Regions from separate parts of the Sphingomonas sp. Ell38C01 genome, predicted to be linked through region 2. Evidence: predicted binding sites of a transcription regulator. Region 2 holds the regulator's gene; the other holds the start of a gene.
The links. The regulator LexA, encoded in region 2, represses DNA repair genes until DNA is damaged. The targets are predictions, from matches to a motif close to GTTCCNCNCTTGTTCT.
Positions count from the first base shown of each region.

Region 1 (4,208 bases), 160 kb from region 2:
CGATGTCGAGCGGCTGGCCGGGGCCATAGAGCCGGTCCGCGAACTGGGGCGCGAGGAACTGCTTGCCCGTCCCCCCGGTGCCGTGGAGCACCATCACCGCATTGTCGATCCGCCCCTTCGCGTCGCGGTGCGGCGTGCCGAGCGTCGTGTAATGGATCCTGAGCGCCGCCAGCGTCTGGCCGTCGCGGAACCGGAAGTCACGGATCGTATGGTCCGCCTCGCGCGTCGGCCACTTCGTCGCGGGCACGGCACGCGAACGGTCGGTCGCGACCGGGGCGGCAGGGGAAGCAGGGGCGGGGGACGCCGCCTGCAGGGCGAGTGCGATCAGTGCGAGCATGGCCGGGCCTCGTGGATACGATCGGGGAAAGTCCCCTTGTTCCGTAACAGGTGTTACGTCAGGGTGCGGCAAAATCAACGGTGGAGAGCAGCCATGGCGTACGAGACGATCCGGTATGCGGTCGCGGACCGCATCGCCACCATCACCCTCCACCGCCCGGAAAAACTCAACGCCTTCACCGGTCAGATGATGCGCGAGCTGATCGCGGCGTTCGACCGGGTCGACGCCGACGACGACGTCCGCGCGGTGATCGTCACTGGCGAGGGCCGGGCGTTCTGCGCAGGCGCGGACCTTTCCGCGGGCAGCAAGACCTTCGACTACGAATCGCGCGGCGACGACTCGCCGGTCGCCCCCGACGGTACGCTGCGCTATGCGAGCGAGAGTGCGCGCGACGGGGGTGGACGCGTCACGCTTCGGATCTTCGAGTGCCTCAAGCCCGTGATCGCCGCGATCAATGGCCCCGCGGTCGGGATCGGCGCGACGATGACGCTCGCGATGGACATCCGCCTCGCCAGCGACACCGCGCGGTTCGGCTTCGTCTTCGCGCGTCGCGGCATCCTGCCCGAGGCGGCGTCGTCCTTCTTCCTGCCGCGGATCGTCGGCATCTCGCAGGCGCTCGAATGGTGCTATTCGGGCCGCGTCTTCCCGGCCGACGAGGCGCTTGCGGGCGGGCTGGTCAAGGCGGTCGTCCCGGGCGACCAACTCCTCACCCGCGCCACCGCGATCGCGCGCGAGATCGCGGACAACACCGCCCCCGTCTCGGTCGCGATGATCCGCCAGATGATGTGGCGCGGGCTCGGGATGGCGCACCCGATGGAGGCGCACCGGATCGACAGTCGCGGCATCCTGTCGCGTGGCCGCAGCGGCGACGCGAAGGAAGGGGTCACGTCGTTCCTGGAGAAGCGCCAGCCCGTCTATCCCGACACCGTCTCGCGCGACATGCCCGATTTCTTCCCGTGGTGGGAGGAGCAGCGCTACTGCTGACCCGCTATCGCGGCCGCACCGTCAACGCGTCCTGGCTCGCATCTCCCAGGTCGCTTCCGCCGTCGACGTTCAGGATCGTGCCCGTCACATAGTTCGCCTGCGCGCTCGAAAGCCACATCGCCGCCTCCGCAATATCGCCCTTCGTGCCATAGTCGCGAAGCGGCAGCCGCGCCTTGATCGCCGCCTCGCGCCCCGGATCGGCTGCCAGCCGCGCCATCCCTTCGGTCTGAGCGATCGGCCCGGGCGAGATCGCGTTGACCCGGATTCCGGCAGGCCCCCATTCCAGCGCGAGGCACTTCACCACCATGTTGACCCCGGCCTTCGCGGCGCACGCATGGATCTGGAACGGCATCGGATGCACCGCCTGTCCCGCGGTGATCGCCACCAGCGATGCCCCGGGCTTCGCCAGATACGCGAAGCTGGCGTGGAACACGTTGAAGGTGCCGAGCAGATCGATATCGACCACCGTCTTGAACGCATTCGCGCTCATCCCGATCGCCGGCGCCAGGAAATTGCCCGCTGCTCCCGATACCAGCACGTCGACCGGGCCATGGCTGGCGACCGCCGCCTCGAACGCCGCCACCAGCCCGTCATGGTCGCGCACGTCGCACGCGATGCCCGTCGCGGTCCCGCCGGCATCGCGGATACCTGCGGCAGCCGACTCGATCTTGTCCGCGCTCCGGCTCAGGATCGTGACATTGGCCCCGCAGCGCGCGAAGCCGGTCGCGATCTCCAGGTTGATTCCGCTCGACGCTCCGGCGACGAACACGTGCTTTCCCGCGAAATCCGCCATCATCCTCTCCCTTTGCGCGCAGCTTGCGGGCGCGACCGGCCGCGAACAAGCCCACGCATGAAAAATCATCGTTCCACTATTGTTCCTGTAGAACACATGCAGTACATCGCCGATGACGCGTTGAACGGTTCGCGCGCTTGCTTTAGCGAGGGACATTCCAATGGCCGCCAATCTGAAGGTGATCGATACCGGCATGGCAACCGCGACAACAGACCGTCAGAAGGCGCTCGACGCCGCGCTCGCGCAGATCGACCGCGCGTTCGGCAAGGGTTCGGCGATGAAGCTGGGCTCGAAGCAGTCGATGGAGGTGGAGACGATCTCCACCGGTTCGCTCGGGCTCGATATCGCGCTCGGCGTCGGCGGATTGCCGCGCGGGCGCGTGATCGAGGTCTACGGACCCGAATCGTCGGGCAAGACCACGCTCGCGCTTCACGTCATCGCAGAGGCGCAGAAGGGCGGCGGCACCGCCGCGTTCATCGATGCGGAACATGCGCTCGATCCGGTCTACGCCAAGAAGCTGGGCGTCAACATCGACGAGCTGATCGTGTCGCAGCCCGACACCGGCGAGCAGGCGCTCGAAATCGTCGATACGCTGGTCCGCTCGAACGCGATCGACGTACTGGTGGTCGATTCGGTTGCGGCGCTGGTCCCGCGCGCGGAGATCGAGGGCGAGATGGGCGACAGCCATGTCGGCCTCCAGGCGCGGCTCATGTCGCAGTCCCTGCGCAAGCTGACGGGCTCGATCAGCCGATCGCGCTGCATGGTGATCTTCATCAACCAGCTGCGGATGAAGATCGGCGTGATGTACGGCAACCCGGAGACGACGACCGGGGGCAACGCGCTGAAATTCTACGCCTCGGTCCGCCTCGATATCCGCCGCACCGGCGCGATCAAGGATCGCGAGGAAGTCACCGGCAACGCCACGCGCGTGAAGGTGGTGAAGAACAAGGTCGCGCCGCCGTTCAAGCAGGTCGAGTTCGACATCATGTACGGCGAGGGCATCTCGAAGATCGGCGAGATCCTCGATCTCGGCGTCAAGGCCGGGCTCGTCGAGAAGTCGGGTGCGTGGTTCAGCTATGATTCGGTGCGGATCGGGCAGGGGCGCGAGAATTCGAAGAACTTCCTGCGCGAGAATCCCGAAATGGCCGAGCGCCTGGAAAAAGCGATCCGTCAGCGCACCGAGAAGGTCGCCGAGGAGATGATGACCGGCCCGGAGGCGGACGACGATCTGTGATCGCGTCGCCGCCGATGCCGACGAACGAAGGGCCTGCCGGTAACGGCGGGCCCTTTTCGTATCGTCCTTTTCGGCGCCGACGTGGCGGCAACTTCGGCAACTTCCACGCGGTTTCGTCAGCGCTCACCTGGACAATCGATCCGGTCAGCTCGCACCCGCTCTTCGTCATCCCGAACGTGATCCGGGATCTATCCATCCCGGAACGACGTCGACGGAGTGGCAGGCGAGGGCGACTGTTACGCGCTGGATCCTGGATCAAGTCCTGGATGACGCAAGGGATGGGCCAAGGCTATCGACCAACGCCATCGCCTGGTCCGACTCTCGGGAAGGGTTCACACGAAGACGCAAACAGCCATCCGCAAGGCGATGGTTCACTCGGGGCAGCCGATGACCGGCCTTGCGATCGGCTCTCTTGCAATCTCCGGGCCCCCGCGCGAACTCGACCTTCGAGTCTTCGCGCGCCTCTTCCCGCTCGCCCCGGGCGCCGCGCCCGTACGCCACCAGCCATGAAAGTGAAGCCGCATGACCCAGCCGCATGACTGGACCGGCCACGTCGGCGACGTATGGGCGGAGGAATGGTGCCGCACCGAACGCGCCTTCGCCGGGCTCGCCCCGCATCTCGACGCTGCGATCCTCGCCGCCGCTCCGACACGTGCCTTCACAGCGCTCGACATCGGATCGGGCGCGGGATCGACCGCGATCGCGTTGGCCGATGCCCGCGCCGATGCGACCGTCATCGGCGCCGATCTCTCCACCGGGCTGGTCGCGGTCGCACGCGAACGGGCAGGGGATCGCATCAACCTGCGCTTCGTCCACGCCGACGCGCGCGACGAAACCGCACGTCGCGCGCCGCTCGATCT
Region 1 is NZ_JBUYVA010000001.1:2,332,865-2,337,072, reverse strand. It holds gene ACV7NO_RS11055 (alpha/beta fold hydrolase) at 1-337, opposite strand, end outside; gene ACV7NO_RS11050 (crotonase/enoyl-CoA hydratase family protein) at 431-1,321, shown strand; gene ACV7NO_RS11045 (SDR family oxidoreductase) at 1,326-2,114, opposite strand; gene recA (recombinase RecA) at 2,275-3,348, shown strand; gene ACV7NO_RS11035 (class I SAM-dependent methyltransferase) at 3,871-4,208, shown strand, end outside.
Region 1: the regulator LexA is predicted to act here: its motif matches at 2,185-2,200, upstream of recA (recombinase RecA).

Region 2 (4,208 bases):
GACGCCCCTAGCATGCGCACCCGGCCGCTTCAAATCGCGGGAGCCCGGCGCGTGCGCGACGCGCTGGAGTGCTGGCTGGAGGCTGAGCGGGACCATCTGCTGCTGTGGGTGCCGGTGATGCTGGGGGCCGGCGTCGCGGCGTGGTTCGTGTTGCCGGTGCGGAACCAGTGGATCGCGGCGATGTTGGCGGCGACTGCGATCGCGGCGCTGGCGCTCGCGATCGGGCGTGGTGGACGGGCCGGGCGCGCGGTCGCGGTCGCGGCGGTGCTGGTCGCGTGCGGGATGGCGTCGATCTGGTGGCGGGCCGAGCGGTTGGCCGGGCCCGTCCTGGGTCGGCCGGCAATCGTGCGGTTCGAAGCGAAGGTGGAGCGGGTCGACCTGCTGCCGGCGCGCGAATTGGTGCGGGTGCGGCTTGCGCCGGTGCGGGTGATCGCGGAGGAGGCGCGCGACACGGTGGCGCTGCCGCCGCACCTGCGCGTCAACATCGCGGAGGCCGATGCGCCGGAGGGGCTTGCGCCGGGGATGACGCTGCGGCTGGGCGCGCGACTGATGCCGCCGCCCGGTGCCGCAGTGCCGGGGGCGTACGACTATTCGCGCGCGGCGTGGTTCGACTCGATCGGCGCGACCGGGCGCGCACATGCGCCGGTCGAGATGATCGCGGGTCAGGCGTCGCAGCCCGGGGTTCGCCAGCGCCTGTCGCGGCATATCCATGCGAGACTGCCCGGCAGCGAGGGCGGGGTCGCGTCCGCGCTGGCGACCGGCGACGTGGGTGCGATCGCGGAGGCCGATGCCGAGGCGATGCGCCGCGCGGGGCTCGCGCACCTGTTGTCGGTCAGCGGGCTGCACATCACCGCAGTTGTCGGGATGACGATGCTGCTGGCGTTGCGGTTGCTGGCGTTGAGCCCGTGGCTGGCACTGCACTGGCGGCTGCCGCTGGTCGCGGCGGGTGCGGGCGCGGGCGCAGCGATCGGCTATACGCTGCTGACCGGGAGCGAAGTCCCGACGATCCGGTCGTGCGTCGCAGCGCTGATGGTGCTCGCCGCACTGGCGGCGGGGCGCGAGGCGGTGACGCTGCGGCTGGTCGCAGTCGGCGCGCTGGTGGTGATCGTGGCTTGGCCGGAGAGCGTGATGGGGGCGAGCTTCCAGCTGTCCTTCGCCGCGGTGACCGCGATCGTGGCGCTGCACGAGCATCCGCGGGTGCGGGCGTGGTTCGCGGCGGACGGGGCGGGGTGGCTGGAACGCGCAGCCCGGGGGCTCGCGTCGCTGCTAGTGACCGGGGTGGTCGTCGAGCTGGCGCTGATGCCGATCGCGGTGTTTCATTTCCACAAGGCGGGGGTCTATGGCGCGCTCGCCAATATCGTCGCGATCCCGCTGACGACCTTCGTCGTGATGCCGCTGGAGGCGATCGCGTTGCTGCTGGATATCGGCGGACTGGGCGCACCGCTGTGGTGGATGGCGGGCAAGGCGCTGTCGCTGCTGCTGTGGATCGCTCGGAGCGTCGCCGCGGCGCCGGGATCGGTGACCGCGCTGCCCGCGATGCCGGCGGGCGCGTTCGCGGCGATGCTGGCGGGCGGACTGTGGATCGCGCTGTGGCGGACACGCTGGCGGCGGCTGGGCGCGGTGCCGGTCGCGATCGGCGCGGTCTGGGTGCTGGCGACCCCCGCGCCCGACCTGCTCGTGACCGGCGACGGGCGTCATGTCGCAGTGCGGACCGCGGGAGGATCGGTGGCGCTGCTCCGCGACCGGGCGGGCGACTATATGCGCGACGTTCTCGCGGTGAACGGCGGGGTCGACGGCGAACCGCTGTTACTGTCGGAGCAGGGGAACGCGCGGTGCAGCCGCGACCTGTGCCTCGCGACTCGAACGGTGGCCGGACGGCGCTGGCGCATCCTCGCGACCCGCAGCCTCTATCTCGTCCCGGCCGCGGAGCTGATCGCGGCGTGCGCGAGCGCGGATGTCGTCGTCAGCGAACGCCGGCTGCCCTATGCTTGCAAGCCGCGCTGGCTGAGGCTCGATCGCCCGGTGCTGGCCCGGACGGGCGGGATCGCCACGACATTCGCGACCGGGCACATCGCGACGACGCGCGTGCCCGGCGACGATCACCCTTGGGCACAGGCGCTCAATCGTAGCGGCGCAGGATTCCCGAAAGCTTACCCTGGACGCGGACCTGCGCGGGGGCATAGCGCTGCGGATCATAGGCGCGGTTCGCGGGATCGAGCCGGACCATCGCACCCTCGCGACGGAAATATTTGAGCGTCGCCTCGCTGTCTTCAATCAGCGCGACCACGATCTCGCCGTCGCGTGCAACCTCCTGCCGCCGGATCAGCGCGTAGTCACCGTCGAGAATTCCCGCCTCGACCATCGAATCGCCCGACACTTCCAGCGCATAATGCTCGCCAGACCCGAGCAGCGCCGCGGGCACCGCGAGCATCGACGATCCCTCGAACGCCTCGATCGGGACACCCGCCGCGATGCGGCCGTGGAGCGGGATCTCGATCACGTCGTTGGCGGGTTCGGGGGCGGGCTTCACGTTGCCGCCCCGCTTCGCCTCGGGCTTTTTCGCCTCGACGCGCTCGGGCATCTTGAGCACTTCGAGCGCCCGCGCGCGATTGGGCAGGCGGCGGAGGAAGCCGCGCTCCTCGAGCGCGCTGATAAGGCGATGGACCCCGGATTTTGACTTGAGGTCGAGCGCGTCCTTCATCTCCTCGAACGAGGGCGAAACGCCGCTTTCGGTCAGCGAGTCGTTGATGAAGCAGATCAGCTCATGCTGTTTCTTGGTAAGCATCGCGGTCCTCCGCTGGCGAACAGACGGCGAACCTTTACGGAACACAATGGTTGTCGTCAAGCGATGTCGAGGATTTCCGCCGATTCGCCCGCCATCGCCGCAGGGGCGTGCGGCGCGCGGATGACGAGGCAGTTCGCACGGGCGAGCGTGGCGAGCATCGAACTGTCTTGGATCGCCGCGACGAACACTTTGCCGTCCCGTAGCTGCGCGCGCATGTAGTCGGTGCGCGGGCCATTCGCGGGCAGGTCTTCGCCGAGCGACACCAGACGCGGGCGGGGCAGCGCTTCGCGCGCACCGGCGAGTGCGGCGACGACGGGCTTCACGAACAGCAGCGCCGTCACGAAGGCCGACACCGGATTGCCGGGCAGCCCCAGGACCTGCATCGCCCCGCGCCGCCCCGCGAGCATCGGCTTGCCGGGCCGCAGCGCGATCCGCCAGAAATCGATGACGCCGCCCGCCGCCTCGAGCGCAGGACGGACGAGATCGTGATCGCCGACCGACGCGCCGCCGGTGGTGACGAGCAGATCGGCATCGACCTCGACGAAGGCGCGGGTGAGAGTGTCGAGCCGATCGGGCAGAATGCCGAGATCGACGATCTCGACCGGCAGGTCGGCGAGCAGCGCGCGGAGCAGCAACCGGTTCGATTCGGGAAGCTGGACGCCGCTTGCGGCGATGGACGGGTCGACGAGTTCGTCCCCGGTCGCGACGATCGCGACGCGGACCCTGCGATGCACCGCGATCGCCGTCGCCCCGCCGGTGGCGACCAGTGCGAGGCGGGCGGGGGTGAGGCGCTGCCCGGCCTCGACGAGGGTATCTTCCGCGAGGAAGTCCAGTCCGCGGCGGCGGGTGTTGCGGCCGTGCGCGAGCGGCCCTTCGCCGACCAGTGCGACGTGGTCGGCGTCGCGCTCGACTTCCTCCTGGATCATCACCGTGTCGGTGCCCGCAGGCATCGCGGCCCCGGTGAAGATGCGGACGGCCTCGCCAGCCGCTGCGATGCCGGCGAACGGTCGACCGGCGGCGCTTTCGCCCACGACGTGCCATGGCCCCGGCATGTCAGCGAAGCGGATCGCATAGCCGTCCATTGCGGACAGGTCGGCGGCGGGCTGGGTCCGCGTCGCGCGGACCGGCCCGGCGGCCCAGCGCCCGATCGCGTCGATCGGGGCGACGTGTTCGACGTCGACCGCGTGGGCCGAGCCAATGAGCCGGCGCTGCGCTTCGTCCACGGGAAGCAGCGGCGTGCTCACGCCTGCCAGTCGCCCGACCGGCCGCCGCGCTTGGCGACGACGCGGATGCCCTCGATCGTCATGCGATTGTCGAGCGCTTTCGCCATGTCGTAGATCGTCAGCAGTGCGGCGGTGGTGGCGGTGAGCGCTTCCATCTCGACGCCGGTCTTCCCGTCGGTCGCGACGGTCGCGGTCGCGGT
Region 2 is NZ_JBUYVA010000001.1:2,489,777-2,493,984, reverse strand. It holds partial or broken gene ACV7NO_RS11710 (ComEC/Rec2 family competence protein) at 13-2,109, shown strand; gene lexA (transcriptional repressor LexA) at 2,120-2,785, opposite strand; gene ACV7NO_RS11700 (molybdopterin molybdotransferase MoeA) at 2,842-4,029, opposite strand; gene moaC (cyclic pyranopterin monophosphate synthase MoaC) at 4,026-4,208, opposite strand, start outside.